4 regions of the Streptomyces sp. NBC_01006 genome follow, and region 1 is predicted to be linked to each of the others. Evidence: riboswitches for the same ligand, from Rfam matches in the RefSeq annotation. Region 1 holds a riboswitch; each other region holds the start of a gene.

What was found. A riboswitch is a leader RNA that binds a small molecule or an ion and turns the genes downstream of it on or off. The one in region 1 is predicted to bind cobalamin.
Region 2: linked by a shared signal. The riboswitch ahead of OG509_RS10235 (cobalamin biosynthesis protein) and the one ahead of metE (5-methyltetrahydropteroyltriglutamate--homocysteine S-methyltransferase) in region 1 are both predicted to bind cobalamin.
Region 3: linked by a shared signal. The riboswitch ahead of OG509_RS26295 (energy-coupling factor ABC transporter permease) and the one ahead of metE (5-methyltetrahydropteroyltriglutamate--homocysteine S-methyltransferase) in region 1 are both predicted to bind cobalamin.
Region 4: linked by a shared signal. The riboswitch ahead of cobN (cobaltochelatase subunit CobN) and the one ahead of metE (5-methyltetrahydropteroyltriglutamate--homocysteine S-methyltransferase) in region 1 are both predicted to bind cobalamin.

Annotation. Positions count from the first base shown of each region.
Region 1 covers NZ_CP108700.1:644,939-651,952, reverse strand. Annotated here, with positions in the region: gene aceA (isocitrate lyase) at 1-1,205, shown strand, start outside; gene aceB (malate synthase A) at 1,328-2,923, shown strand; gene OG509_RS02875 (3-hydroxybutyryl-CoA dehydrogenase) at 2,920-3,804, shown strand; cobalamin riboswitch at 3,953-4,173, shown strand; gene metE (5-methyltetrahydropteroyltriglutamate--homocysteine S-methyltransferase) at 4,343-6,667, shown strand; gene OG509_RS02865 (hypothetical protein) at 6,776-7,014, opposite strand, start outside.
Region 2 covers NZ_CP108700.1:2,257,674-2,264,687, forward strand. Annotated here, with positions in the region: gene OG509_RS10220 (alpha/beta hydrolase family protein) at 1-989, opposite strand, end outside; gene OG509_RS10225 (anion permease) at 1,345-2,637, shown strand; gene OG509_RS10230 (hypothetical protein) at 2,666-2,887, shown strand; cobalamin riboswitch at 3,012-3,170, shown strand; gene OG509_RS10235 (cobalamin biosynthesis protein) at 3,208-4,167, shown strand; gene OG509_RS10240 (cobyric acid synthase) at 4,164-5,708, shown strand; gene OG509_RS10245 (putative cobaltochelatase) at 5,788-7,014, shown strand, end outside.
Region 3 covers NZ_CP108700.1:5,706,791-5,713,804, reverse strand. Annotated here, with positions in the region: gene OG509_RS26305 (hypothetical protein) at 1-32, shown strand, start outside; partial or broken gene OG509_RS26300 (IS5 family transposase) at 242-1,239, opposite strand; cobalamin riboswitch at 1,300-1,508, shown strand; gene OG509_RS26295 (energy-coupling factor ABC transporter permease) at 1,537-2,232, shown strand; gene OG509_RS26290 (energy-coupling factor ABC transporter substrate-binding protein) at 2,235-2,627, shown strand; gene cbiQ (cobalt ECF transporter T component CbiQ) at 2,631-3,380, shown strand; gene OG509_RS26280 (energy-coupling factor ABC transporter ATP-binding protein) at 3,377-4,216, shown strand; gene OG509_RS26275 (PadR family transcriptional regulator) at 4,242-4,778, shown strand; gene OG509_RS26270 (EF-hand domain-containing protein) at 4,841-5,053, opposite strand; gene OG509_RS26265 (YncE family protein) at 5,133-6,323, opposite strand; gene OG509_RS26260 (polysaccharide deacetylase family protein) at 6,320-7,014, opposite strand, start outside.
Region 4 covers NZ_CP108700.1:6,487,163-6,494,176, reverse strand. Annotated here, with positions in the region: gene OG509_RS29425 (precorrin-2 C(20)-methyltransferase) at 1-1,300, opposite strand, end outside; gene OG509_RS29420 (precorrin-8X methylmutase) at 1,297-1,944, opposite strand; gene cobG (precorrin-3B synthase) at 1,941-3,311, opposite strand; cobalamin riboswitch at 3,451-3,589, shown strand; gene cobN (cobaltochelatase subunit CobN) at 3,622-7,014, shown strand, end outside.

The DNA of each region.
Region 1 (7,014 bases):
GCACCTACACGGCCGAGGACGTGGTCCGGCTGTCCGGCAGCGTCCGCGAGGAGCACACCCTGGCCCGGCGCGGCGCCGAGCGCCTGTGGCGGCAACTGCACGAGCAGGACTACATCCACGCGCTCGGCGCGCTGACCGGCGGCCAGGCCGTACAGCAGGTGCGGGCCGGGCTCCAGGCGATCTACCTGTCCGGCTGGCAGGTGGCGGCCGACGCCAACCAGGCCGGGCACACCTACCCCGACCAGAGCCTCTACCCGGTCAACTCCGTTCCCCAGGTGGTGCGTCGGATCAACAACGCGCTGCTGCGCGCCGACCAGATCGCCACCGCCGAGGGCGGCGCCGACACGACGGACTGGCTGGCCCCGATCGTCGCGGACGCGGAGGCCGGCTTCGGCGGCCTGCTGAACGCCTTCGAGCTGACCAAGGCGATGATCGCGGCGGGCGCGGCCGGCATCCACTACGAGGACCAGCTCGCCTCCGAGAAGAAGTGCGGCCACCTCGGCGGCAAGGTCCTCGTCCCGACCTCGCAGCACATCCGCACCCTCAACGCGGCCCGCCTGGCGGCCGACATCGCGGACACCCCGACGCTGATCATCGCCCGTACGGACGCCCTCGCCGCAACCCTGCTGACCAGCGACGTCGACGAGCGCGACGCCGAGTTCTGCACCGGCGAGCGGACCGCCGAGGGCTTCTACCACGTTCTGGGCGGCATGGCCCCGGTCATCGCCCGCGGGCTCGCGTACGCCCCGTACGCTGACCTGATCTGGGTGGAGACCGGCACCCCGGACCTGGAGCAGGCCCGCGAGTTCGCCGAGGCGATCCACGCCCGGTACCCGGACCAGATGCTCGCCTACAACTGCTCGCCGTCCTTCAACTGGAAGGCGGCCCTGGACGACGACCAGATCGCCAAGTTCCAGCGGGAGTTGGGGGCCATGGGCTACCGCTTCCAGTTCATCACGCTGGCCGGCTTCCACTCGCTCAACCACGGCATGTTCGACCTGGCCCGCGGCTACGCCGAGCACGGCATGACCGCGTACGTCGACCTCCAGGAGCGGGAGTTCGCCGCCCAGGCGCAGGGCTTCACCGCGGTCAGGCACCAGCGCGAGGTCGGCACCGGCTACTTCGACCTGGTCTCCACCGCCGTCAACCCGGCCTCCTCCACCACCGCGCTCGCCGGCTCCACCGAAGAAGAGCAGTTCCACTAGGAGAGGGGCGCCCTGGGAGTGCGGCGCCGATCCCACCCGGCGCCTTGCGCCCGCCGTCCGACGGTGTCCGGGGCCCTTGCGGCCCCGGGCGGCGACCACCCCACGCCGAGGAGCAGAACCGCATGTCACTCAAGCCCCTGACCCGCAGTGTCCAGGTCCTCGGCGCGCCGGGTGAGCGCCACGAGGAGATCCTGACCCCCGAGGCCCTGGAGTTCATCAGCCGGCTCGACGCCGCGTTCGCGGAGCGCCGCCCGGAGATCCTCAAGGAGCGCCGGCGCCGCTCGGCCCACCTGGCCTCCGGTTCACCCCTGGACTTCTCCCGCGCCACCGCCGCCGTCCGCGCGGACCCCGACTGGCGCGTGGCCCCGCCCGCCCCCGGTCTGAACGACCGCAGGGTCGAGATCACCGGACCGCCCGAACGCCGCATGGCGATCAACGCCCTCAACTCCGGTGCGCAGGTGTGGATGGCGGACTTCGAGGACGCCACCGCCCCCACCTGGAACAACGTCATCGGCGGCCAGATCAACCTGATCGACGCCATCGACCGGCGCATCGACTTCACCACCCCCGAGGGCAAGGAGTACCGCCTCGGGCCGGACCTCGCCACGATCATGGTGCGCCCGCGGGGCTGGCACCTCCTCGAAGAGCACCTGGAGATCGACGGCCGGCCCGTGTCCGCCTCCCTCGTCGACTTCGGCCTGTACTTCTTCCACTGCGCGCAGCGGCAGATCGACGCCGGGTACGGCCCGTACTTCTACCTCCCCAAGCTGGAGAACCGGTACGAGGCCCGCCTGTGGAACGACATCTTCGTGTACGCCCAGGACCTCCTCGGGATCCCGCGGGGCACCGTGCGCGCGACCGCCCTGATCGAGACGATCACGGCCGCGTTCGAGATGGAGGAGATCCTCTACGAGCTGCGCGAGCACAGCGCGGGGCTGAACGCCGGCCGCTGGGACTACCTCTTCAGCCTGATCAAGACGTTCGGTCACCGCACCGACTTCCAGCTCCCGGACCGCGCCGAGGTCACCATGAGCGCCCCGTTCATGCGCGCCTACACCGAACTCCTCGTACGGACCTGCCACCGGCGCGGCGCCCACGCCATCGGCGGCATGGCCGCACACGTCCCCAGCCGGGACGCGGACGCCGACGCCGTCCTCGCCAAGGTGCGGCTCGACAAGGAACGGGAGGCGCAGGACGGCTTCGACGGCTCATGGGTCGCCCACCCCGGGCTCGTCCCCGTCTGCCGCGAGGTCTTCGGCAACGTCCTGGGAGACCGTCCGAACCAGCGGGAGCGGACCCGCGAGGACGTCGAGGTCACGGCCGGCGACCTGCTGTCCGTACGCCGGGTCGCCGCCCCGCCCACGCAGGAGGGCATCCGTTCCAACGTGGCCGTGGCTCTGCGCTACTTCGACGCCTGGCTGCGCGGCAGCGGAGCCGTCGCCCTGAACGGGCTGATGGAGGACGCCGCGACCGCCGAGATCGCCCGCGTCCAGATCTGGCAGTGGCTCCGCCACGACCGGGTGGACCGGGTGGTGGTCACCGACCTCCTCGACGCCGAATGTGCGGCCCTGGAAGCGGAGGACCTGCGGGCCCTCGTTGCCGAGGCGCGGGAGGTCTTCGTGGACTGTGCGCTCTCGGTGCAGCTGCCCGCCTTCTTCACCTCCGAGGCCTACACCCGCCACCTCGTCCGTCGCACCATCGTGCAGGTGAACGCGTGAACGCCGGAGTGCGGCCGGCCCGGATCCGGCGCGTCGGAGTCGTCGGCGGGGGTCGGATGGGCGCGGGCATCGCCGAGGTGTGCGCGCGTGCCGGACTCGACACGGTCGTCGCCGAGGCGGACGCCACCGCGACCCGCGCCGCCGGTCACCGCGTCGCCGTCTCCCTGGAACGTGCCGTGCAGCGCGGGAAGCTCGACCGGATCTCCGCCGAGGACGCCCTCGCCCGGCTGGTGTTCACGGGGGACCTGGAGGACCTCGCCGACCGGCAGCTCGTCATCGAAGCGGTGACCGAGAACCCGGATGCCAAGACGGGGGTCTTCGCCGCGCTCGACAAGATCGTCGAGGACCCGGAGGCGATACTCGCCACCAATACGTCGGCCATCCCGATCATGCGGCTGGGCATGGCCACGAGCCGCGCGGACCGGGTGGTGGGCCTGCACTTCTTCAACCCCGTGCCCGTCCTGCCGCTCGTCGAGGTCGTGTCCTCGCTCCACACGTCGGCGGACACACTCGCCGCGGTCGAGGACTTCGCCCGCGACACCCTGGGCAAGACCGTGGTCCGCTCCCGGGACCGGGCCGGGTTCGTCGTCAACGCGCTGCTGATCCCGTACCTCCTGTCGGCCGTCCGGATGGCCGAATCCGGCTTCGCGAGCGCCGCGGACGTGGACGCGGGGATGGAACTGGGCTGCGCCCACCCGATGGGACCGCTCAAGCTCGCCGACCTGATCGGCCTCGACACGGTCGCGGCGATCGCCGAGTCCCTCTACGAAGAGTTCAAGGAACCGCTCTACGCCCCGCCCCCGCTGCTCCGGCGGATGGTGCAGGCGGGACTGCTCGGCCGTAAGACCGGCCGCGGGTTCCACACGTACGGCCGGGACTGAGGGCCCCGGCACGGTCTCCGGGCCGAGGGTGCTCCGGAGGCGCGCGGGAGCGGTGGGGGTGTGGCGAGTGGTGTCGCCGCACCCCCACCGTGTCTCATTTCAGCGTCCGACATGTGGAAAGCGGTGTTCATTCCCCGGTCATCGACCTACTGTGGGCCTCGCAGCTGGTTCGCCCCGTCCGCCAGGCGGGATGCGTCGTAAGAGGGAACCCGGTGGGAATCCGGGACTGCCCCGCAGCGGTGAGCGGGAACGACCGCCGTCATACGCACTGGGACCGGAACCGGTCCTGGGAAGCGACGGCCAGTAGGAGTCTCGTACGACGAGACGTGCCCGCGAGTCCGAAGACCTGCCCGTTGCCCGTGCGCGAACGACCGCGCCCGGTTTCCCGGTGACCTCGTGGGCGGGTCGGCGTGCTCCAGGCGGATCTTCCCCGTCGCGTACCCGTCGTACGTGGCCCCGGGGGTCCGCCCGTTGCGGCACCCTTCGCGTCCTCGGCCCTCACCGGGTCCATGGAGACACGCTCGCGAAGGAGAGTTCCGTGACCACCCAGTCCGCAGCCGCGGCAGTACAGGCCACCGTGTACGGCTACCCCCGGCAAGGCCACGACCGCGCGCTGAAGAAGGCCGTCGAGGGCTACTGGAAGGGCCGCGTCACCGCGCAGACCCTCCGGGAGACCGCCCGCGACGTGCGCCGGGCCAACTGGGCCCAGCTGGCCGACGCCGGCATCACCGAGGTTCCGACCGGCGACTTCTCGTACTACGACCACGTCCTGGACACCACGGTCATGGTCGGCGCGATCCCCGACCGCCACCGGGCGGCCGTCACGGCCGACCCGCTCGACGGGTACTTCGCGATGGCGCGCGGCACCCAGGACGTGGCCCCGCTGGAGATGACCAAGTGGTTCGACACCAACTACCACTACCTGGTACCGGAGTTGGGGCCGGACACCGTCTTCACGGCCGACTCCGCCAAGCAGGTCGCCGAGCTGAAGGAGGCCCTGGCGCTCGGTCATGCGGGCCGCCCGGTCCTCGTCGGCCCGGTCACCTACCTCCTCCTCGCCAAGCCCGCGCCCGGCGTCGCCGCCGACTTCGAGCCGATCACCCTCCTGGACCGGCTGCTGCCCGTCTACGCCCGAGTGCTCGCCGACCTGCGCGCGGCCGGCGCCGAGTGGGTGCAGCTCGACGAGCCGGCCCTGGTCCAGGACCGGACCCCGGCCGAGCTGAACGTCGCCGCACGCACCTACCGGGAGCTCGGCGCCCTGACCGAGCGCCCCAAACTGCTCGTCGCCTCCTACTTCGACCGCCTCGGCGAAGCCCTGCCCGTCCTGGCCAAGGCACCCGTCGAAGGCCTGGCCCTCGACTTCACCGATGCGGCCGCCGCCAACCTCGCCGACCTCGCCGCCGTCGGCGGACTTCCGGGCAAGCGCCTGGTCGCGGGCGTGGTCAACGGCCGCAACATCTGGATCAACGACCACCAGAAGTCGCTGTCCCTCCTCGGCACCCTCCTCGGTCTCGCCGACCGCGTCGACGTCGCCGCCTCCTGCTCCCTCCTCCACGTCCCGCTGGACGCGGCCGTCGAGCGCGACATCGATCCGCAGGTCCGCCGCTGGCTGGCCTTCGCCCGCCAGAAGACGAACGAGATCACCACGCTGGCCCGCGGACTCGCCAGGGGCGCCGACGCCATCACCGCCGAACTGGCCGCGAACCGCGCCGACCTGGCCTCCCGGGCCACGTCCCCGATCACCCGCGACCCCGCGGTCCGGGCCCGCACCGCGGCGATCACCGACGCGGACGGCCGCCGGGCCCAGCCGTACGCCGACCGGGCGGCCGCCCAGCGGGCCCACCTGGGCCTGCCGCTGCTCCCCACGACGACCATCGGGTCCTTCCCGCAGACCGGCGAACTGCGGGTGGCCCGAGCCGACCTGCGGGCCGGCCGCATCGACACCATCGGCTACGAGAAGCGCATCAAGGACGAGATCCGTGAGGTTATCGCCTTCCAGGAGAAGACCGGCATCGACGTCCTCGTACACGGCGAGCCCGAACGCAACGACATGGTCCAGTACTTCGCCGAGCAGCTGACGGGCTACCTCGCCACCCAGCACGGCTGGGTGCAGTCCTACGGCACACGCTACGTGCGCCCGCCCGTCCTGGCCGGGGACATCTCCCGGCCGGAACCGATGACCGTGCGCTGGACGACGTACGCCCAGGCGCAGACGGCCAAGCCGGTCAAGGGCATGCTGACCGGCCCGGTCACGATGCTCGCCTGGTCCTTCGTGCGCGACGACCAGCCGCTCGGCGAGACCGCCCGCCAGGTCGGACTCGCCCTGCGGGACGAGGTCAACGACCTGGAATCCGCCGGTACTTCTGTGATCCAGGTCGACGAGCCCGCGCTGCGGGAGACGCTCCCGCTGCGCGCCGACGGCCATGCCGAGTACCTGGAGTGGGCCACGGAGGCCTTCCGGCTGACGACCTCGGGGGTGCGTCCGGAGACCCAGATCCACACGCACATGTGCTACGCGGAGTTCGGCGACATCGTGCAGGCCATCGACGATCTCGACGCCGACGTCATCAGCCTGGAGGCAGCCCGCTCCCACATGCAGGTCGCGACCGAGCTCGCCGCGCACGGCTACCCGCGCGAGGCCGGCCCCGGCGTGTGGGACATCCACTCGCCGCGCGTCCCCTCCGCCGCGGAGGCGGCGGCCCTGCTCCGCAAGGGTCTGGAGGCCATCCCGGCCGACCGCCTCTGGGTCAACCCCGACTGCGGCCTGAAGACCCGAGGCTGGCCCGAGACCCGCACCTCCCTGCAAAACCTGGTGGCCGCAGCCCACCAAGTCCGCACGGAAACCGGTAGCGCAACCGTCTGATCCGCATTCGGGCCGGAACATCCGTCTCCCGATGTTCCGGCCCGATCGCGTCCCCACCGCGGTGAGCGGCCTTCGTGCTCACGGGCCCCGGGCCGGCCGCCGAAGTGGTCACGGATTGCCTGCGGCAGCCGTTCCCACCGCCGAGTCGGTACTCGTGCACGCGAGGGCTTCCTCGACCAAGCCGCGGAGTTCCTTGTCGTGGAGGATCATCGGGTATCCCCCGTGCGTGGACAGGCGGGACTGGGACTGGCGCACCGCCAGCAGCGCTTCCCGGATCGCGGGGCTGATCTCGCCCATCCGGATCAGGGCCCGGAGCGCGTCGCCGAAGAACCCGAAGTGGTCACCGC
Region 2 (7,014 bases), 1.6 Mb from region 1:
TCCCAGGGGGCGAGCGTGTCGTCCGGGCCGTGGAAGATCAGGACCGGGACGCGCAGCGCCGCGGGGTCCGAGCCGGGCGCCGCCCGGTCGGTGCGCAGCCCGGCGCGCCCCTCGGCGGCCCGTACCGCGAACGGGACCAGCGCGGCCGGGGTGCGGCGGGCGGCGATGAGCGCGCGCAGGGTGGTGTGCCAGTCGAGCACCGGCGAGTCCAGTACGAGCCCGGAGATCCGGTCGGCGAGCGCCGAGCGCTCGGCGGCGTGCAGGGCCATGGCGGCCCCGGTGGACCAGCCGTGCAGGACGACGCGGCGGGCGCCGTAGCGCACGGCGTAGCGGATGGCGGCGTCCACGTCCCGCCATTCCGATTCACCGAGGTGGCCGAGACCGTCCGGTGAGGCGGGGGCCCCGAGGTCGCCGCGGTAGGCGAGGTCGAGGACGGGCATCCGCTGGCGGTGCAGGAACGGCATGACCACCATCGGGTGCTCGCGGCCGGCACCGAGCCCGTGCACGGTGATCACCCAGGTGTCGCGGGCGGCGGGCACGAACCACGCGGGCAGTCCGCCGAGCTCGCCGGGGACGTCCACGTCGGCGTGGTCGAGCCCGAGGGCGGTACGGGGGTTCCCCACGTGGACCTCGGGGGTGAGGGTGACCCGGGCGCCGGGGTCGAGGCTGCCGTGGGTGACGGCGAGGAGCCTGCGTACGACGGTGTCCGGGCCGTGGTCGACCCCGTCGAGCACGGACCCGACCACGGCGTGCACCCCGGGGGCGCAGAGCCCGTACGCACCGGGGCGCAGGGAGGCCAGCGAGCGGGTCAGCGTGATCTGCCCGGAGCCGATGGAGTGGACGCTGAGCCGCGGCCCGCCGGGCAGGGGGCGGCCGGGCTCGTGCCGCAGGGCGGCGTCGGCGGCGTACCGGCCGGCCGCGACCGCGGCGGCGCCGGCCCCGACGAGAGTGGTCGCGACGGCCGCGGCCGTCGCTGTGGCGGAAGGCACGGCTCCAGTGTCGGGGCGGGAGGGCGAGCGGGCCACTGGAGCGGAATGCTCCGATTGGGGCCGGACGGGGGCGGGAAGAGATGCCCGGGCGGTCCGGCGGGCCCGCGGGCCGAGAGTGATCTACATCTCCCCCCGAAGCCCTCCGGGGCGGGCCCGGGGGCCTCGGATCCCTTGTGGAGCCACGCGGTTACCCGCCGTTGACGTGCATTAATCGCCGTATCAGCCGCAAAATGGGGATGAAGGTCCCGATGACACGATGGTCCAGTACACCGCTCCGCCCGAGTCAGTTCACCTTCCGTTCATCCAGGTTGCCTACGGTCGCCGAGCCACTGACGTCAAACAGAAGCCTGGGTAAATGGAGCACATAACGCTTCTCCTCGGGATCGTGATCATCACCGCTCTCGTGTTCGACTTCACGAACGGTTTCCACGACACAGCCAACGCGATGGCCACCACCATCTCGACCGGCGCCCTCAAGCCCAAGACGGCGGTGGCCATGTCCGCCGTGCTCAACCTCGTCGGCGCGTTCATGTCCGTGGAGGTCGCCAAGACGATCTCCAAGGGCCTGGTCAACGAAGAGGGCATCCAGCCAGAAGTGATCTTCGCGGCCCTCGTCGGCGCGATCCTCTGGAACCTCGTCACCTGGCTGGTCGGACTCCCCTCCAGCTCCTCCCACGCGCTGATGGGCGGCCTGGTCGGCGCGGCCGTCGCCTCCGCCGGCCTCGGCGCCGTCAACGGCGGCACGCTCGTCACCAAGGTGCTGCTCCCCGCGGTCGCCGCGCCGATCGTGGCCGGTGTGGCCGCGATGCTGGCGGCCAAGGTCACGTACAAGCTCGGCGGCAAGGTCGGTGGCAAGACCGCCACCAAGGGCTACCGCGCCGGGCAGATCGCCTCGGCCGGTCTCGTCTCCCTCGCGCACGGCACCAACGACGCGCAGAAGACGATGGGCATCATCACCCTGGCGCTCATCGCCGGCGGCGCCCTGGACTCCGGCGCCAACCCGCCGGTCTGGGTCATCATCTCCGCCGGCATGGCCATCGCCCTGGGCACCTCCCTGGGCGGCTGGCGCATCATCCGCACCATGGGCAGCGGCCTGACCGACCTCCAGCCGCAGCAGGGCTTCGCCGCCCAGACCTCGGCCGCGAGCGTCATCCTGGCTTCCTCCACCCTCGGCTTCTCCCTCTCCACCACCCACGCGTGCTCCGGCGCCGTCATGGGTGCGGGCCTGGGCCGCAAGGGCGGCGTGGTCCGCTGGTCCACCGCCACCCGCATGTTCATCGCTTGGGGCCTGACCCTGCCGGCCGCGGCCGCCGTCGCCTCCGGTGCCGAGCTGGTCATGCGCACCGGTGACGTCGGTGTCGCCGCCGTCGCGCTCTTCCTGATCGCCTCCTGCGTCGCCATCTGGGTCATCTCGCGCCGCCAGGTCGTCGACCACAGCAACGTCAACGAGGTGCAGCCGGCCGTGGCCGAGGAGCCGGGTGTCGTCACCACGGCCATGGCCGCCGTCACCGTCCCGCCGACCGTGGCCGCCGAGGCCGCTGCCGAGGCGGCCGCCGGTACGACCGCCGCGGTCACGGACGAAGCCCTGAAGGCCACCATCCCGGCGGCCGCTCCGACGACGCCCGCGGCTCCCGCCGCAGCGGTCTGACCCCGAGAACGACAGAGGAATCCGCAGTATGAAGATCGACTGGGCAGCACTCGGCTCCGTCTTCGGGGTCAGCCTCTCCGCCACCGTCGGCCTCGTGGCCCTGTTCACGCTGGGCCTGGTGGGCCTCTCCAAGCACGAGGCCGCCACCGAGCAGGGCGGCACCGCCACCCTCGCCCGCAGCGGCGCGTACGCCTCCTTCGCGCTCGTCGCGGCGGCCGTGGGGTACGGGATCTACCTGATCATCAGCTGACCTGATCCGACCGATCGGGGCACGACGTGCCAAAGCTCCCTCCGGGTTTCCCGGGGGGAGCTTTCGTACGTCCGTGACCCGTGTCTGTGACCTGCCTCGCCGCAGGTCAACGGCGAGTTGACGGGCCTTCGCGGTGCGTGGTGGACTGCCCGAGCCAATACGGCGGCATGGAGAGGAAGTCCGGTGCGAATCCGGCGCGGTCCCGCCACTGTCACCGGGGAGCACGCGGCATGTGCGCCGTGCGCCCCGGGAGCCAGGAACTCCCACCGCCGGACACGTCGAACCAGGGCGCGGACCCTGAGTGAGGACATACCTGCACCATGCGTGCCGACCGCGTCTTCGCGTACGGCGCCACGGCGGGCCTGATCGGCGACCGGATCCTCGGTGATCCGCGCCGAGGGCACCCCGTGGCCGCCTTCGGACGAGCCGCCGCCGCCGTCGAGCGCGCCCTGTGGCGCGACGACCGCGGCCGGGGCGTCATACACACCCTCCTGTGCGCCGGGGGCGCGGCCGCCGTCGGCGCGCTGGGCGCCCGCGCCGCGCGCTCCCGGCCCGCGGCCGCCCGTATCGCCCTGACCGCGGCGGCCACCTGGGCCGTCGTCGGCGGCACCTCGCTGGGCCGGGAGGCCCGCGCCATCGGCGGGGCGCTCGCCGCCGGGGACGCCGAGGTGGCCCGCGAGCGGCTGCCGCACCTGTGCGGGCGCGATCCCCAGGCCCTGGACGAGCAGCAGATGGCCCGCGCCGTCGTGGAATCGGTCGCCGAGAACACCTCCGACGCGGTGGTCGGGGCCCTGGTGTGGGGCGCCGTCGCCGGTGTCCCGGGGCTGCTGGCCTTCCGCGCCGTGAACACCCTGGACGCGATGGTCGGCCACAAGTCGCCGCGCTACCTGCGCTACGGCTGGGCCTCGGCCCGGCTCGACGACCTCGCGGGCTGGCCGGGCGCCCGGCTGACCGCCCTGGCCGCCGTACTGGCCGGGCCCGACCGGCGGGGAGCCGTACGGGCCTGGCGGGCGGACGCCGCCGAGCACCCGAGCCCGAACGCCGGGCCCGTGGAGGCCTCCTTCGCCGGGGCGCTCGGCGTACGGCTGGGGGGCACCCTGGCGTACGGGGGGCGGGTCGAGCACCGGGCCGTGCTGAACGGCGAGGCGGGGAGGCCGGTGCAGGTCGCGGACATCGAACGCGCGGTGCGGCTGTCGCGTCAGGTGACGTGGCTGGCGCTGGGGGCGTGTGTGGCACTGCGCTGTGCGGTGTCGCACGGCATACGGAAGGGACGCGGATGAGCGGCGGGAAGCTCGGCGGGGGACTCCTCGTCGCGGGCACCACATCGGACGCGGGCAAGAGCGTGGTCACGGCGGGCATCTGCCGCTGGCTGGCCCGGCAGGGCGTGAAGGTGGCGCCGTTCAAGGCGCAGAACATGTCGCTGAACTCGTTCGTGACGCGCGAGGGCGCCGAGATCGGGCGCGCGCAGGCGATGCAGGCGCAGGCGGCGCGCGTGGAGCCGACGGCGCTGATGAACCCGGTGCTGCTCAAGCCCGGCAGCGACCGCAGCAGCCAGGTGGTGCTGCTGGGCAAGCCGGTGGGCGAGATGAGCGCCCGGGGCTACCACGGCGGGCGGCAGGAGCAGCTTCTCGGTGTCGTCACGGACTGCCTGGAGCAGCTACGGGGCACGTATGACGCCGTGATCTGCGAGGGGGCGGGCAGTCCGGCCGAGATCAACCTGCGCCGGACCGACATCGTGAACATGGGCATCGCGCGGGCCGCGCGGTTCCCGGTGGTCGTGGTCGGGGACATCGACCGCGGCGGGGTCTTCGCCTCGTTCTTCGGGACGACGGCGCTGCTGTCGCCGGAGGACCAGTCGCTGATCGCCGGATACATGGTCAACAAGTTCCGCGGCGACGTGTCGCTGCTGGAGCCCGGCATGGAGATGCTCCGCTCCCTGACCGGGCGCGGGACGTACGGCGTCCTCCCGTTCCAGCACGGTCTGGGCATCGACGAGGAGGACGGGCTCCGGGTCTCCCTGCGGGGCGCGGTGCGCGAGTCGGTCGTGGCCCCGCCGGTCGGCGAGGACGTGCTGCGGGTCGCGGTGTGCGCGGTGCCGCTGATGTCGAACTTCACGGACGTCGACGCGCTGGCGGCGGAGCCGGGCGTGGTGGTGCGGTTCGTGGACCGGGCCGAGGAACTGGCCGACGCGGACCTGGTGGTGGTGCCGGGCACCCGGGGCACGGTGAAGGCCCTGGAGTGGCTGCGCGAGCGCGGCCTCGCGGACGCGCTGCTGCGGAGGGCAGCGGAGGGCCGGCCGGTGCTGGGCATCTGCGGCGGCTTCCAGGTGCTCGGCGAGCACATCGAGGACGAGGTCGAGTCGCGGGCGGGCTCGGTGGACGGGCTGGGCCTGCTGCCGGTGCGGATCCGCTTCGAGCGGGAGAAGACCCTGGCGCGGCCTTCCGGGACCGCGCTCGGCGAGGCGGTCGACGGGTACGAGATCCACCACGGGGTGGCCGAGGTCCTGGGCGGGGAGACGTTCATCTCTGATGACGGTGGACGCAGACTGGAAGGTTGCCGGGTCGGCTCGGTGTGGGGGACGCACTGGCACGGCTCGCTGGAGTCGGACGGCTTCCGGCGGGCGTTCCTGCGCGAGGTGGCCTCGGCGTCGGGCCGCCGCTTCGTCCCCTCCCCGGACACCTCGTTCTCCTCCCTCCGGGAGGAGCAACTGGACCTGCTGGGCGACCTGATCGCCGAGCACGCGGACACCGACGGCCTGCTCCGCCTGATCGAGGGCGGCGCCCCCACGGGCCTCCCGTTCCTCCCCCCGGGCGCCCCGTGACGGCGGCGGCCCGCGTTCGCGGCGGCCCGCGCCCGCACATCCGTACCCGTACCCGTACCCGCACAGAGAGAGGCATCGCATGAGCACGCCCTACCCGTTCACCGCAGTGGTCGGCCAGACCGACCTGCGGCTGGCGCTCCTGCTCAACGCCGTGAGCCCGGCGGTCGGCGGCGTCCTCGTGCGCGGCGAGAAGGGGACCGCGAAGTCCACCGCCGTCCGCGCGCTGTCCGCGCTGCTGCCGCAGGTCGACGTCGTCCCCGGCTGCCGTTTCTCCTGCGCCCCCGCCGCCCCCGACCCGGCCTGCCCCGACGGCCCCCACGAACCCGGCCCCGGGACCGCCCGGCCCGCGCGCATGGTCGAGCTGCCCGTCGGCGCCTCCGAGGACCGGCTCGTCGGCGCCCTCGACATCGAACGGGCCCTCGCCGAGGGGGTGAAGGCCTTCGAGCCCGGCCTGCTCGCCGACGCGCACCGCGGGATCCTGTACGTCGACGAGGTCAACCTCCTCCACGACCACCTCATCGACCTCCTCCTCGACGCCGCGGCGATGGGCGCCTCCTACGTCGAGCGCGAGGGCGTCTCCGTACGCCACGCCGCCCGCTTCCTGCTCGTCGGCACCATGAACCCCGAGGAGGGCGAGCTGCGCCCGCAGCTCCTCGACCGGTTCGGGCTCACCGTCGAGGTGGCGGCCTCCCGCGAGCCCGCCCAGCGCGTCGAGGTGGTGCGCCGGCGGCTCGCGTACGAGGACGACCCGGCCGCCTTCGCCACCCGCTGGGCCGGTGACGAGCAGGACGTCCGCGCCCGCATCGTGGCCGCCCGCGCCCTGCTCCCGAAGGTCCGCCTCGGCGACGCCTCCCTGCTCCAGATCGCCGCGACCTGCGCCGGATTCGAGGTCGACGGCATGCGCGCCGACATCGTGATGGCCCGCACCGCGACCGCGCTGGCCGCCTGGGCCGGGCGGAGCGACGTACGCAAGGAGGACGTGCGGCAGGCCGCGCTGCTGGCGCTCCCCCACCGGCGGCGCCGCAACCCCTTCGACGCGCCGGGCCTCGACGAGGACAAGCTCGACGAGATCCTGGACCGGTTCCCCGACGAGGAGCCGGAGAACGAGCCCGACCCGGAGCCCGAGGGCCCGGACGACAGCGGTCCGCAGGACGGCGGCCCGGACGGCGGGGGCGGCGGGGTCCCCCCGCAGGGCGGACCCGAGGCGCCCGAGACCCCGCAGGGCTCCGAGGCGCAGGACGACCCGGCCCCGTCGGCCCCGGACGCGCCGGAGGCCCCCGCCCCCCAGCCCGCCTCCCAGGACGGC
Region 3 (7,014 bases), 5.1 Mb from region 1:
TGGACGTCGCACACCGCAACGTGTGCGGTTAGGAGTGGGGGCGAGGGCTGGACGGGTACCGCCGGGTCCCCGTTGCCGAACCAGTCCTGCGTGCACGCGTACCGGCCCGGCGCGGCCGCGCACACCAGCCGCCCAGGTCGCGTCGCGGTCGTTGAAGGGGCAGCCGTCCTTGAACGTGCGACCAGCCGGGCCGGGTTGGTGCCGGTCCGTCCCTCCGACTAGGGCCTGTTCTGAGTTCGGATCACGGGGTGCCAGGGAGGCTGCGTAGCCAAAGGATGGATCCTCGCAGGTGGAGTCCGGCGAGATAGCTCTCAGGTGTCTTGTCGTAGCGGGTGGCCAGCCCCCGCCATTCCTTGAACTTGTTGATGGCACGCTCGACGGTGTTCCGGTCTTTGTAGAGCTCGGCATCGTGGGAGACCGGGCGGCCGCCCTGTGAGCCCCGCTTCTTGCGGTTGGCTGCCTGGTCGGCCTTCTCCGGGATCACCGCCTTGATGTTGCGTCTTCGCAGGTGGGCGCGGTTGGCGCGGGAGGAGTACGCCTTGTCTCCGGCTACGGCGTCCGGCCGGGTCCTGGGGCGGCCCATCGGAACACGCACCTTGATTTTCTCCAGGACCGGGATGAACCGCGGACTGTCCGCGGCCTGTCCGGGGGTGAGGATGATGGACAGTGGGCGGCAGCGCCGGTCGGTCGCGAGGTGCACCTTGGTGGTCAGCCCGCCCCGGGAGCGTCCCAGCTCGGCGGCCTTCAGCCGGACCTTGCGGCGTCGGCGTACCGCGCGGCGCCGTGCCCGTTCGGCTTCCTCACCGCCCTCGGGCCCCTCGGCTACGGAGTCGTTTTGTCCGGTTGCCGAAGCCCCTTTTCCTTCATCAAGGCCTTCTCCAGGTCCTCCAGGAGCTCGGGGTCGACCACCATGCCCGCCGCGTGGTGATGCGCGCGGGCGACGGTGGAGTCCACGCTGACCAGGCTGAGGTCGACATCGTCGCGTGCCGCCGCCTCGGCGATCACCACGTCCATGAGGGTCTGGAAGATCCCGCCACGTGCCCACATGCGGAACCGGTCGTAGATCGTTGACCAGGAGCCGTAGCTTGCCGGCACGTCCCGCCAGGGGCAGCCGGTACGGAACCTCCACATCACCGCATTGAAGTAACTGCGCAGGTCAGGGATCGGCCCGGACGCCCCCAGCGGGAGGTGCGGCTCGATCAACTCCCATTCGCCATCGGTCAGATCACCACGCGTCATACAACCGTGCTACCAGCCGAAGCGCCCGAACGAAGGCCGAACGCCCCGATTGTGATCCGGACTCAGAACAGCCCCTAGGGTCAACGGGCCTTGGTGTTCGGGAAACCGGTGGAAGACCGGTGCGGCCCTCGCCACTGTGAACGGGAAGTCCGGCTCCATCCTGCGGGAAGCCACTGGGCGGCGCGGGAGGTTCCGCACCGCCCGGGAAGGCGGAGCCAGGGCATCAGCACCCGTGAGCCAGGAGACCGGCCGGGGCGCGTCGTCCATCCACGAGGTGCTGGAGAGGTCTCCCCACACATGCATATAGCCGAGGGGTTCCTGCCCCCTTTGCACGCGGTCGCCTGGGGCGCCGCGTCCGCTCCCTTCGTCGTCCACGGGGTCCGCGCCCTCACCCGCGAGGTGAAGGCGAACCCGGAGAGCACGCTGCTGCTCGGGGCGTCCGGAGCATTCACGTTCGTCCTGTCCGCCTTGAAGATCCCGTCGGTGACGGGCAGTTGCTCGCACCCCACCGGGACCGGGCTCGGGGCGATCCTGTTCCGGCCGCCCATCATGGCGGTGCTCGGCACTATCACCCTGCTCTTCCAGGCGCTGCTGCTGGCGCACGGCGGGCTGACCACCCTCGGCGCGAACGTCTTCTCGATGGCGATCGCCGGACCCTGGGCGGGGTACGGGGTCTACCTGCTGCTGAAGCGCTTCGACGTCCCGCTGATGGTGACGGTCTTCTTCGGTGCCTTCTTCGCCGACCTGGTCACCTACTGCGTCACCTCCGTGCAGCTGGCGCTGGCCTTCCCCGACCCGGGTACCGGGTTCCCGGGCGCCCTCGCGAAGTTCGGCGGCATCTTCGCGATCACCCAGATCCCGCTCGCGGTGAGCGAGGGGCTGCTGACGGTGCTCGTGATGCGGCTGCTGATGCAGTCGAGCAAGTCGGACCTGGTCCGGCTGGGCGTGGCGAAGCTGAGCGGGCGCAGCGGGCACGAGGCGGCGGTCCGATGAGCATGAGCCGGAACGCGAAGATCAACGGCCTGCTGCTGCTCCTGGTGGCGATGCTTGCCGTACTGCCGATCGCGCTGGGGATGGGCGAGGGCAAGGAGGAGCCGTTCACGGGCGCCGACGCGCAGGCGGAGACGGCGATCACCGAGCTGAAGCCGGACTACGAGCCGTGGTTCTCCCCGCTGTACGAACCCCCCTCCGCGGAGGTGGAGTCGGCGCTGTTCGCCCTCCAGGCGGCACTGGGCGCGGGCGTGCTCGCGTACTACTTCGGGGTCCGCAAGGGCCGCCGCCAGGCCACTGCCGCCGCCACTGCCGCCGCCGCTGCCGCTGCCACGCGTGCCGCGGACCGCGCCGCGGCCCCGGCTCCGACGGCGGATCCCGCCGGCGCGGAGTCGTAGCCGGTGCTGCCGATCGACGTGGCGGCGCACGGCAGTCGGTGGCGCCGCCGCCATCCCTTGGAGAAGGCCCTGCTCGGACTCGGGCTGACGGTCACCGCCGTGTGCCTGCCGCCCTGGCCCGGCGGGCCGCTGGTCGCCGCCGCCACCCTGGCCGTGCTCCTCGGCCCGGCGGGCGTGGCCGGGCGGCAACTGTGGCGGGCCTTCCGGATCCCGCTGGGCTTCTGCTTCACCGGCGCGCTGCCGCTGCTCGTCGCCGTCGGCGGCCCGGCCGGGTTCGTCTCGCTCGCGCCCGACGGCCCCCTGCATGCCGCCGAGTTGCTGCTGCGGACCTCGGCGGCCTCCCTCGGGGTGCTGCTGTTCGCCTTCACCACGCCCGTCTCGGACGTCCTGCCCCGGCTTGTCCGGGCCGGGGTCCCGGCGCCGGTGGTGGACGTGGCCCTGGTCATGTACCGCATCGGCTTCCTGCTGCTGGACTCGATGGCCCAGGTCCGGCGCGCCCAGGCGGCCCGCCTCGGCCAGTCCGGGCGGGCGGCGCTGTGGCGTTCGCTGGCCGGGCTCGCCGCGACCTCCTTCGTACGGGCCTTCGATCGCGCGGCGCGGCTCCAGGAGGGCCTGGCCGGGCGCGGCTACGACGGCGCGCTGCGGGTCCTCGTGCCGGAGGCGGCCCTGTCCTGGCGGTTCCTCGCGGCGTCGGGGGCCCTGCTGGCGGCCCTGATCACCCTGACCCTCACCCTGAAGGGGCTTTACCCGTGAACCCGTTGGACCGCTCGAACCCGTTGGTGGAACTGGCCGGAGCCGGCTACGCGTACGAGGACGGCCCGGTGGTCCTCGCCGACGTGGACTTCGCCATCGCCGAGGGCCGGGCGCTGGTCCTGCTGGGCCGCAACGGCAGCGGGAAGACCACGCTGATGCGGCTGCTGAGCGGGGGCCTGCGGCCCGGCCCGGGCTCGCTGCGCCTCGACGGCACGGCGGTCTCGTACGACCGGGCGGGGCTGACCCGCCTGCGCTCGGCGGTGCAGCTGGTGGTCCAGGACCCGGACGACCAGCTGTTCGCGGCCTCGGTGGAGCAGGACGTGTCGTTCGGCCCGATGAACCTGGGGCTGGCGGCGGACGAGGTCCGCGCCCGGGTGGACTCGGCGCTCGCCGCGCTGGACATCACGGCGCTGCGGGACCGCCCGACGCACCTGCTCTCGTACGGCCAGCGCAAGCGCGCGGCGATCGCGGGGGCGGTGGCGATGGCTCCGCGGGTGCTGATCCTGGACGAGCCGACGGCGGGCCTGGACCCGGACGGGCAGGAGCGCCTGCTGGACGTCCTGGCGGGGCTGCGCGCGGCCGGCACCACGGTGGTGATGGCCACGCACGACGTCGACCTGGCGGTCCGCTGGGCCGACGACGCGGCGGTCCTGACCCCGTCGGGCATCCGCACGGGCCCCGCGCAGACCCTCCTGTCGGACCCGCGGCTCCTGGCCTCGGCAGGGCTGCGCCAGGCCTGGTCCCCGGCGGTGGCGTCCTTCCTCCGCGCCCACGCCCTGCTGGCCCCCCAGGACCCGGGCCCGAAGACCCCGGAAGCCCTGTCCGCCTGGCGGTAGGGGTCTGCATCCCTAGGATGGCGGCATGTCGCTGCCGCACGCCATCCTCACCGCCCTGATGGAGAAGCCCTCGTCGGGGCTGGAGCTGACGCGGCGGTTCGACAAGTCGATCGGATACTTCTGGTCCGCCACGCATCAGCAGATCTACCGCGAGCTCGGCCGGCTGGAGGAGGCCGGGCTGATCCGGGCGCTGCCCAGCGAGGTGCCCGTACGGGGGCAGAAGAAGCAGTACGAGGTCCTGGACGCCGGCAGCGCGGAGCTGGCGCGGTGGGTCGGCGAGAGCCAGGACCCGAAGGCCATCCGGGATCCGCTGCTGCTGCGGATCCGGGCGGCCGCCGTGGTGGGGCCGCACGGGCTGGCAGCGGAGCTGCGGCGCCATCTGGAGCTGCACCGGCGGCAGCTGGCGGTCTACGAGGCCATCGAGGAGAAGGACTTCCCGCCGGGGCGGGACTCTGCCGAGGACCGGCTGCGGCGGCTCGTCCTGCACGGCGGCACCGGCCTGGAGACGTTCTGGCTGCGCTGGCTGGAGGAGGCCCTGGCCGAGGTCGAGGACATGGCCTGACCAAGGCAGAGCCCCCGCCCGCCCTTCAGGAGGGCGGTGCGAGGGCTCTCGCAAGGGCTGGGTTACTTGTTCAGGGCGGCCCAGAACTCGTCGAAGCTCATGCGGCCGTCGCCGTTCGCGTCCTTGGCGGCGATCACGGCGTCCGCGACGGCGCCGGTGACGAACGCGTCGCCCATCGCCTTCATGGCCGCGCTGTACTCGTCCGCCGTGACGAAGCCGTCACCGTCCGCGTCGAACTTGCCGAACGTCGCCCGCGCGCTCTCGATGTCAGCCACTGGGATCCACCCCTTCTCGGTGCTTGTTGACCGGCCAAGGGTAGCGGCAGTCATCCCCGGCCCTGTCCGGGGGCCGTGTCTAGCGGAAGATCCCCGTGTGGCCGAGCGAGTAGCGGCCCGGCTGCGGGTAGACGGCCAGGCCGTGCGGGCCGCCGCCCACCCGGATCCTGGCGAGCTGCTGACCGGTCGCCGTGTCGATCGCGTAGACCTCGGAGTTGTAGCGTCCCGACAGCCACAGCACCTTGCCGTCGGCGGAGACGCCGCCCATGTCCGGGCTGCCGCCTTCCGGCAGCTCCCACTTCTTCGTGAGCTTGTTCTGCTTGAAGTCGAAGACGGAGATGCTGCCCTCGCCCCGGTTGGAGATGTACATCTCCCTGGAGTCGCGGCTCACGTAGAGGCCGTGCGTGCCCTTCCCGGTGGGCAGCAGCTTGGGGATGTCGAACTTGTCCCCGCTGAGCACCCACATGCCGTCCGCCATCATGTCCGCGACGTAGAAGGTCTTCCCGTCCGGGGAGACCTTCACGTCCTGCGGCATCGCGCCCTCGAACGGCAGCTTCTGCTGGCCGACGACCTCCATCTTCTCGGTGTCCACCTTGAGGAGCTCGCCGGAGAACTCGCAGCTCACGATGAAGTACCGGCCGTCGGCGGAGAAGTCCGCGTGGTTGACCCCGAAGCAGGTCACCGGGACCGTCTTCACCCGGTTCATCGTGTGCGGATCGCGGAAGACCAGCTCGCGGTCCATGGACGCCATCACGACCGCGTACTTGCCGTTCGGCGTGAAGTACAGGTTGTACGGGTCGTGCACCTCGACCGGCTCGCCCGCCTCGCCGGTGGCCGGGTTGATCGGGGTGAGCGTGTGGCCGCGGTTGTTGTTGACCCACAGGGTCTTCATGTCCCAGGACGGGACGACGTGCTGGGGCTGGATCCCGACCGGAATGGTGTCGATGACCTTGTACGTCTTCGGGTCGATGACGGACACCGTGTTGGAGGTGGTGTTCGGCACGTAGACGCGCGACGGGAAGTCCCTGACCACCGGCGAGAGGTTGTTCGGCCGGTCGGCCGCGTACACGTCCTTCGGGTCGAGGAGCGGCGGCATGCCGGCCAGGCCGGGCGGTACGGCCGGGACGGCCTTGACGGGCTGACGGGCCGGGGCCGCGGAGCCGAGCACCTCGGCGGGCTCCTTGTCGGCCGCTCCGCAGCCGGCCAGGGCGGCGAGGACCAGACCGGCCAGCAGCACGGCGGCCTTCCGGGGAAGGCGGGTGGTCTTCATGAGGTCAGCAGCTCCGTGGTGGTCACCGCGCGCAGCTTGCGGCGCGCGAGTTCTTCGAGGAGGGGCGGCATCGCGTCGACCGTGTCCGCGTAGCCGAAGTGCAGGCTCACCACCGATCCGCCGTGGATCGTCCCGGTGACGGTGCGGATGACGGCCGCGGCGCCGGGCGAGGTGAAGTCGAGGGAGTCCACGTCGTACGAGAGGACGTGCGGGTAGCCCGCCCGCCGGGCCAGCTCCTTGACGAGCGGGGTGGCGTACTGGGTCTGGGAGGGCCGGAACCAGGTGCCGATGGAGCCGGTGAGCCGCTTCAGCCGCTGGGCGCAGCCGGTGATCTCGGCGTGGGCCTCCGCCTCGGGCATGTCGTTGATCGCGAGGTGGCGCTGGGTGTGGTTGCCGAGCTCGTGGCCGCCGTCCAGGACCCGGCGGGCCATGTCCGGGTGGGCGTCGAGCCAGCTGCCGATCGCCAGTACGGTGACCCGCGCGCCCGCTCTCTCGGCCTCGGCCAGTACGGCCCGGGCGATGGCGGGGTCCCCGTTGCCGTGGAAGGTGAGGGCGACCAGGGGGCGGTCGCGCGGACCGTGCGCGATCTCGTCGGGCTGGCCGGGGAACCGGCGCGGGGCGGCGGCGGCCCGGACGGGGGCGGGTTTCGCCGAGGGCGCCTCGGCGGGCGGGCCCGCGGGCGTACGGGCGT
Region 4 (7,014 bases), 5.8 Mb from region 1:
GCTCCAGCAGCAGCTCCTTGGCCTGGGCCACCTGCCAGGTCCGGCTGCGCGAGCCCGGGTTGTACAGGGCGAGCACCAGGTCCGCCGCCGCGGCGGCACGCAGCCGCTCCGCGATGACCTCCCACGGCTTGAGCCGGTCCGACAGGGAGATGGTGGCGTAGTCGTGGCCGAGCGGGGCCCCGGCCGCGGCGGCCGCCGCGTTGGCGGCGGTCACCCCCGGCAGGACCCGTACGGGCACGTCCTTGTACTCCGGCTGCCCGGCGACCTCCAGCACGGCGGTGGCCATGGCGAACACGCCCGGGTCTCCGCCGGAGACCACGGCCACGCGCTTTCCGCGGCGGGCGAGGTCGAGCGCGAACTCGGCGCGCTCCGACTCGACCTTGTTGTCGGAGCCGTGCCGTACCTGGCCCGGCTTCGCGGGGACCCGGTCCAGGTACGTGGTGTACCCGACGAGCACCTCGGCGTCGGCCAGCGCCCGCCGCGTCTCGGGGGTGAGCCAGAGCGGCCCGGCCGGTCCGGTGCCGACGACCACGACCTCGCCGGGGCCGGACGGCACGCTGCCCGGGTTGCCGATGCGGCTGGGCACCACGGCGACGGCGAAGTACGGGACGCTGTCGGGGTCGGTGTCGGCGAGGACGCCGGTCCGCTCCCCCGCCATGGTGGCGCGCTCCACGTACCGGGCCTCCGCCAGCCGGCCGCTGCCCTCCATGGCCCGGCGTACGGCGGGGAAGGTGCGGCCGAGCTTCATCACGACCGCCGAGTCGGTGGCGGCGAGGCGGGCGGTGAGCTCCTCCTCCGGCAGGGTGCCGGGCAGGATCGTCAGCACCTCCTCGCCCTCGACGAGCGGGGTGCCGAGGCGGGCCGCGGCGGCGCTCACCGAGGTCACACCGGGGATCACCTCGGCCTCGTACCGGTCGGCGAGCCGCTTGTGCATGTGCATGTACGAGCCGTAGAAGAGCGGGTCCCCCTCGGCGAGCACGGCGACGGTCCGGCCGGCGTCGAGGTGCGCGGCCAGCCGGGCGGCGGACGCCTCGTAGAACTCCTCCATCGCCCCCTGGTAGCCGCCGGGGTGGTCGGTGGTCTCGGTGGTGACCGGATAGACCAGCGGCTCCTCGATGTGGTCGGAGCGCAGGTGCTTCGCGGCGATCGAGCGGGCGATCGAGCGGCCGTGGCGGGCGCTGTGGTACGCGACGACCTGCGCCTCGGCGATCACCTCGACGGCCCGCAGCGTCATCAGGGAGGGGTCGCCGGGGCCGAGCCCGACGCCGTACAGCTTTCCGGAGGTCGTTCCCGTGCTCATTCTTCCTCGCTCGCGATCGCGTTGACGGCGGCGGCCGCGATGGCGCTGCCGCCACGACGGCCGCGCACGATCAGGTGGTCGAGCCCGGAGGCGTGGGCGGCGAGCGCGTCCTTGGACTCTGCGGCGCCGATGAAGCCGACCGGGACGCCGATGACGGCGGCGGGGCGCGGGGCACCCTCCTCGATCATCTCCAGCAGCCGGAACAGCGCGGTCGGCGCGTTGCCGACGGCGATCACGGAGCCCTCCAACAGGCCGCGGTCGCGCCAGACTTCGAGGGCGGCGGCGCTACGCGTGGTGCCCATCCGGGCGGCGAGGGCCGGCACGGCGGGGTCGGAGAGGGTGCAGATCACCTCGTTTCCTGCGGGCAGCCGCTTGCGGGTGACGCCGCTGGCGACCATCTGCACGTCGCAGAGGATCGGCGCGCCCGCGTTCAGCGCGGCCCGCGCGCGGAGCACGACGTCCGGGGTGTAGCCGAGGTCCCGGGGCAGGTCGGTCATTCCGCAGGCGTGGATCATGCGCACCGCGACCTGGGCGACGGAGGCGGGCAGCCCGGAGAGGTCCGCCTCGGCGCGGATCGTGGCAAAGGACTGGCGGTAGATCGCCGCGCCGTCCTTCTCGTACTCGAACACTGTGTACTCGCTCATTTCTTCGCTGCGTCGTGGGAGGTGGTGCGGCGTACGGCCGCGAGGGCCGCGGGAAGTTCGGAGGGCGGGAGACCGCGGCGCGGGGCGCTGCCGGCCGCGGACAGGTCGTACCCGTCGGCGGTGGCGACCACGTCCGCCCAGGCGGTGCCGCGGGGGTGCCCGCACCGGCGTTCGCAGCCGGACCAGTGCACGGGCAGCGGGCGGGTCGCCTGCGCGTGCGTCTGCGCCTCGGCTTGGGCCTGCGCCTCGCCTTGGGCCTCGGCCTCCGCCTGCTGCGCCACGACGGCACGCGCGTCGGCGCGTACGTCCGCCAGGGATTTCGCGCAACCGGGCCGCCCCGTACAGGCGGTGACGGACCGCCAGGGATCCTCGGGGCCGGTCACGAGCCCGGCCTCGGCGAGGGCGGCGAGTGCGCCCTCGGCGGCGTGGGCGGGCAGGCCGGGGACGACGATCCCGCGCCAGGGGGTCAGGCGGAGACGGCCCGTGAGGCCGGCCAGCCTGCGCCACTGCGCGGTGGTCAGACGGCCCAGCGGCGCGAACACGCTGAGCGCGGCGTCGCCGCCCGGGCCCTGGACCACGCCCGGTTCGGGGGCCGGTCCGCGCAGGGCGGCGCGGCCCCGTACCACGGAGGCCGAGACCCCGGCGGCGGCCAGCCGAGCGCCCAACTCATCGGAACGGAGAGCCTGTTCGGCAGGCAGCTCGGAGACCCGCCAGGCCCGGGTACCGGCCTGGCGGACGGCGTCGAGGAAGTACGAGGCGGCCACCAGCGCGGCCCTCGGCGCATCGGCGGCGGCCACGAGCAGGGCGTCCGCCGCGCCGGCCGTCCACAGCAGGGCCCGGCCCCCGTCCCGGACGGCGGCCAGGTTCACATCGGCGGCGAGCGAGGTCACGTCCCCGCGGCCGTCGTCGAGGGCGAACAGGAAGCGCCCGGACAGCCCGGCGGCCGGCTCGCTCGCGCACAGCAGCCGGTCCAGCTCCCGGGCCCAGGGCGCCACGTCGGGCAGACCGCGCCGGTCCAGGCCGGTCAGCGGCGAGGCGACGATGTTGCGGACCCGCTCGTGGGTGGGGGCGGGCAGCAGCCCGGCGCGCACGAGCACGGTCTGCAGTTCGCCGCCGCAGCTCGCGCCGAGCCCGCGCAGCTGCGCGTTGCCGCGCGAGGTGAGGTCGATGTGCCCGTCGCCGAGCCGGTCCGCCGCATCGGCCAGCAGCAGGGCCGCTTCCGCGTCGAGCATCCCGCCGGGTATCCGGATCCGGGCCAGGTGCCCGTCGTCCGCCGCGTGCAGCCGCAGCGCACCGGGACAGGCGTCACCGCGGTCACGTATGACCGGTTCGTCCCGCGGTGCGGCGGAAGGGGGCTGGGGCGGCATGGCGGCGAGCATACCCACGATTCACCGACCCCGACCTGTGTCCGTCACCACCCGCCCCTTCCGCCCCACCCTCCGCCCGACCTGCCCGGATCCGCTCCCAGGGCGCGGGCCACCCCCACTCCCGGCCAGGGAGAAGGCCACCTAAGATGACCACCGGCGGAGCCACGTGGCCCGCTGGGAGGAAGCCCGGTGCGAATCCGGCGCGGTCCCGCCACTGTGAACCCTGCGGAGCGATCCGCCGGGTGAGTCAGGAACTCCCGCTGTCCACACTGCCCGGGGCGCGGAAACCCCGAGGAAGGCATGCCGCCGCATGATCCTGCTGCTGTCGACGTCCGACACCGATCTGCTCAGCGCCCGCGCCGCCGCGGACGGCCCCGTGCCGTACCGGTTCGCGAACCCCTCCCGCCTTCCCCTCGACGACCTCCCCGCCCTGCTCGACGGCGTCGACCTGGTCGTCGTACGCCTCCTCGGCGGCCTGCGCGCCTGGCAGGACGGCCTCGACCTGCTCCTGGCGCCGGCGCAGACCCGCCCGGTGGTCGTCCTCACCGGCGAACAGGCCCCGGACGCGCAGCTGATGGAGGCCTCGACGGTCCCGATCGGAATCGCGGCCGAGGCGCACGGCTACCTCGCGCACGGCGGCCCCGCCAACCTCGACCAGCTGGCCCGCTTCCTCTCCGACACCGTGCTGCTCACCGGCCACGGCTTCGAGCCGCCCGCCGCCGCGCCCACCTGGGGCCCGCTGGAGCGCACCCCGGTGCGCCCGTACGGCCCGCGCATCGCGGTGCTCTACTACCGCGCCCACCAGATGAGCGGCAACACCGCCTTCGTGCACGCCCTGTGCGACGCGATCGTGGAGACCGGCGGTACGCCCGTACCGCTGTACGTGTCCTCCCTGCGCAGCCCCGAGCCGGAGCTGATCGCCGAGCTGGAGTCGGCGGACGCGATCGTCACCACGGTCCTGGCGGCGGGCGGCACCAAGCCCGCCACGGCCTCGGCCGGCGGCGACGACGAGTCCTGGGACGCGGGCGCGCTCGCCGCGCTCGGCGTCCCGATCCTCCAGGCCCTGTGCCTGACCGGCTCGCGCAGCGCCTGGGAGGAGAACGACGAGGGCCTGTCCCCGCTCGACGCCGCGACGCAGGTCGCCGTGCCCGAGTTCGACGGCCGCCTGATCACCGTCCCGTTCTCCTTCAAGGAGTTCGACGAGGACGGGCTGCCGGCGTACGTGGCCGACCCCGAGCGCGCCGCCCGCGTCGCCGGCATCGCGGTGCGGCACGCCCGGCTGCGGCACATCGCGCGCCGCGACAAGAAGGTCGCGCTCGTCCTCTCCGCGTACCCGACCAAGCACTCCCGCATCGGCAACGCGGTCGGCCTCGACACCCCGGCCAGCGCCGTGGAACTGCTGCGCACCCTCATCGCGGGCGGTTACGACTTCGGCCCCGTCGAGGACATCCCGGGCCTGGTCTCCGGCGACGGCGACGAGCTGATCCGCGCCCTGATCGAGGCCGGTGGCCACGACCAGGACTGGCTGACCGAGGAGCAGCTGGCCCGCAACCCGGTCCGGATCCCGGCCGCCGACTACAAGCGGTGGTTCGCCGAGCTCCCGGCCGAGCTGCGCGGCAGCGTGGAGCAGCACTGGGGCGAGGCCCCGGGCAACATGTTCGTGGACCGCTCGGCCAACCCGGAGGGCGACATCGTCCTCGCGGCCCTGCGCCGCGGGAACCTGCTCATCCTGATCCAGCCGCCGCGCGGCTTCGGCGAGAACCCGATCGCGATCTACCACGACCCGGACCTGCCGCCCTCGCACCACTACCTGGCCGCGTACCGCTGGATCCAGGCGCGCGCGGAGGACGGCGGCTTCGGCGCCGACGCGATGATCCACCTGGGCAAGCACGGCAATCTGGAGTGGCTGCCGGGCAAGAACGCCGGCCTGTCCGCTGCCTGCGCGCCGGACGCCACGCTCGGCGATCTCCCCCTCATCTACCCCTTCCTGGTCAACGACCCGGGCGAGGGCACCCAGGCCAAGCGCCGCGTGCACGCCACCCTGGTCGACCACCTGGTGCCGCCGATGGCTCGCGCGGAGTCGTACGGCGACATCGCGCGCCTGGAGCAGCACCTCGACGAGTACGCGCAGATCTCCGCGATGGACCCGGCGAAGCTGCCGGCCATCCGCGCGCAGATCTGGACGCTGATCCAGGCCGCGAAGCTCGACCACGACCTGGGTCTGGCGGAGCGCCCGGACGACGACGGCTTCGACGACTTCCTGCTGCACGTCGACGGCTGGCTGTGCGAGGTCAAGGACGCCCAGATCCGCGACGGCCTGCACGTCCTGGGCGGCGCGCCGACCGGCGAGGCCCGGGTCAACCTGGTCCTCGCGATCCTGCGCGCCCGCCAGATCTGGGGCGGTACGACGGCCCTGCCCGGCCTGCGCGAGGCGCTCGGCCTCGACGAGTCCGCGGCCACCCGGACGACCGCCGACGAGGCGGAGGAGACGGCCCGCGCGCTGGTGCAGGCGATGGAGGACGCGAACTGGGCGCCGGAGGCGGTGGCTTCGGTCGCGGCCGGTCACTCGGCGGACGTGGCGGCCGTACTGGACTTCGCGGCGCGCGAGGTCGTCCCGCGGCTGGCCGGCACGACGGACGAGATCGCGCACGTGGTGAGCGCCCTGGACGGCCGCTTCGTCCCGGCGGGCCCCTCGGGCTCCCCCCTCCGGGGCCTGGTGAACGTCCTCCCCACGGGCCGGAACTTCTACTCCGTGGACCCGAAGGCCGTCCCCTCCCGCCTCGCGTGGGAGACGGGCCAGGCCCTGGCCGACTCCCTCCTCACCCGCTACCGCACGGACAACGGCGAGTGGCCGGCCTCCGTGGGCCTGTCCCTGTGGGGCACGAGCGCGATGCGCACCTCCGGCGACGACGTCGCCGAGGCCCTCGCCCTGCTCGGCGTCCGCCCGGTCTGGGACGAGGCCTCGCGCCGCGTCACGGGGCTCGAAGCGATCCCCCTCGCGGAACTCGCCCGCCCCCGGATCGACGTCACCCTCCGCATCTCGGGCTTCTTCCGGGACGCGTTCCCGCACGTCATCGGCCTGCTGGACGACGCGGTCCGGCTGGCGGCGAGCCTGGACGAGCCCGCGGACCAGAACTACGTCCGGGCCCACGCGCAAGCCGACCTGGCCGTCCACGGCGACGAGCGCCGCGCGACGACCCGTATCTTCGGCTCGCGCCCGGGCACGTACGGCGCCGGCATCCTCCAGCTGATCGACTCCCGCGACTGGCGTACGGACGCCGACCTCGCGGAGGTCTACACGGTCTGGGGCGGCTACGCGTACGGCCGCGGCCTGGAGGGCCGCCCGGCCCGCGCCGAGATGGAGACGGCGTACAAGCGGATCACGGTGGCCGCGAAGAACACGGACACCCGCGAGCACGACATCGCCGACTCGGACGACTACTTCCAGTACCACGGCGGCATGGTGGCCACGGTCCGCGCCCTGCGCGGCACGGCCCCGGAGGCGTACATCGGCGACTCGACCCGCCCGGAGACGGTCAAGACCCGCACGCTGGTGGAGGAGACGTCCCGCGTCTTCCGGGCCCGCGTGGTGAACCCGAAGTGGATCGAGGCGATGCGCCGCCACGGCTACAAGGGCGCCTTCGAGCTGGCGGCGACGGTGGACTACCTCTTCGGCTACGACGCCACGACGGGCGTGGTGGCG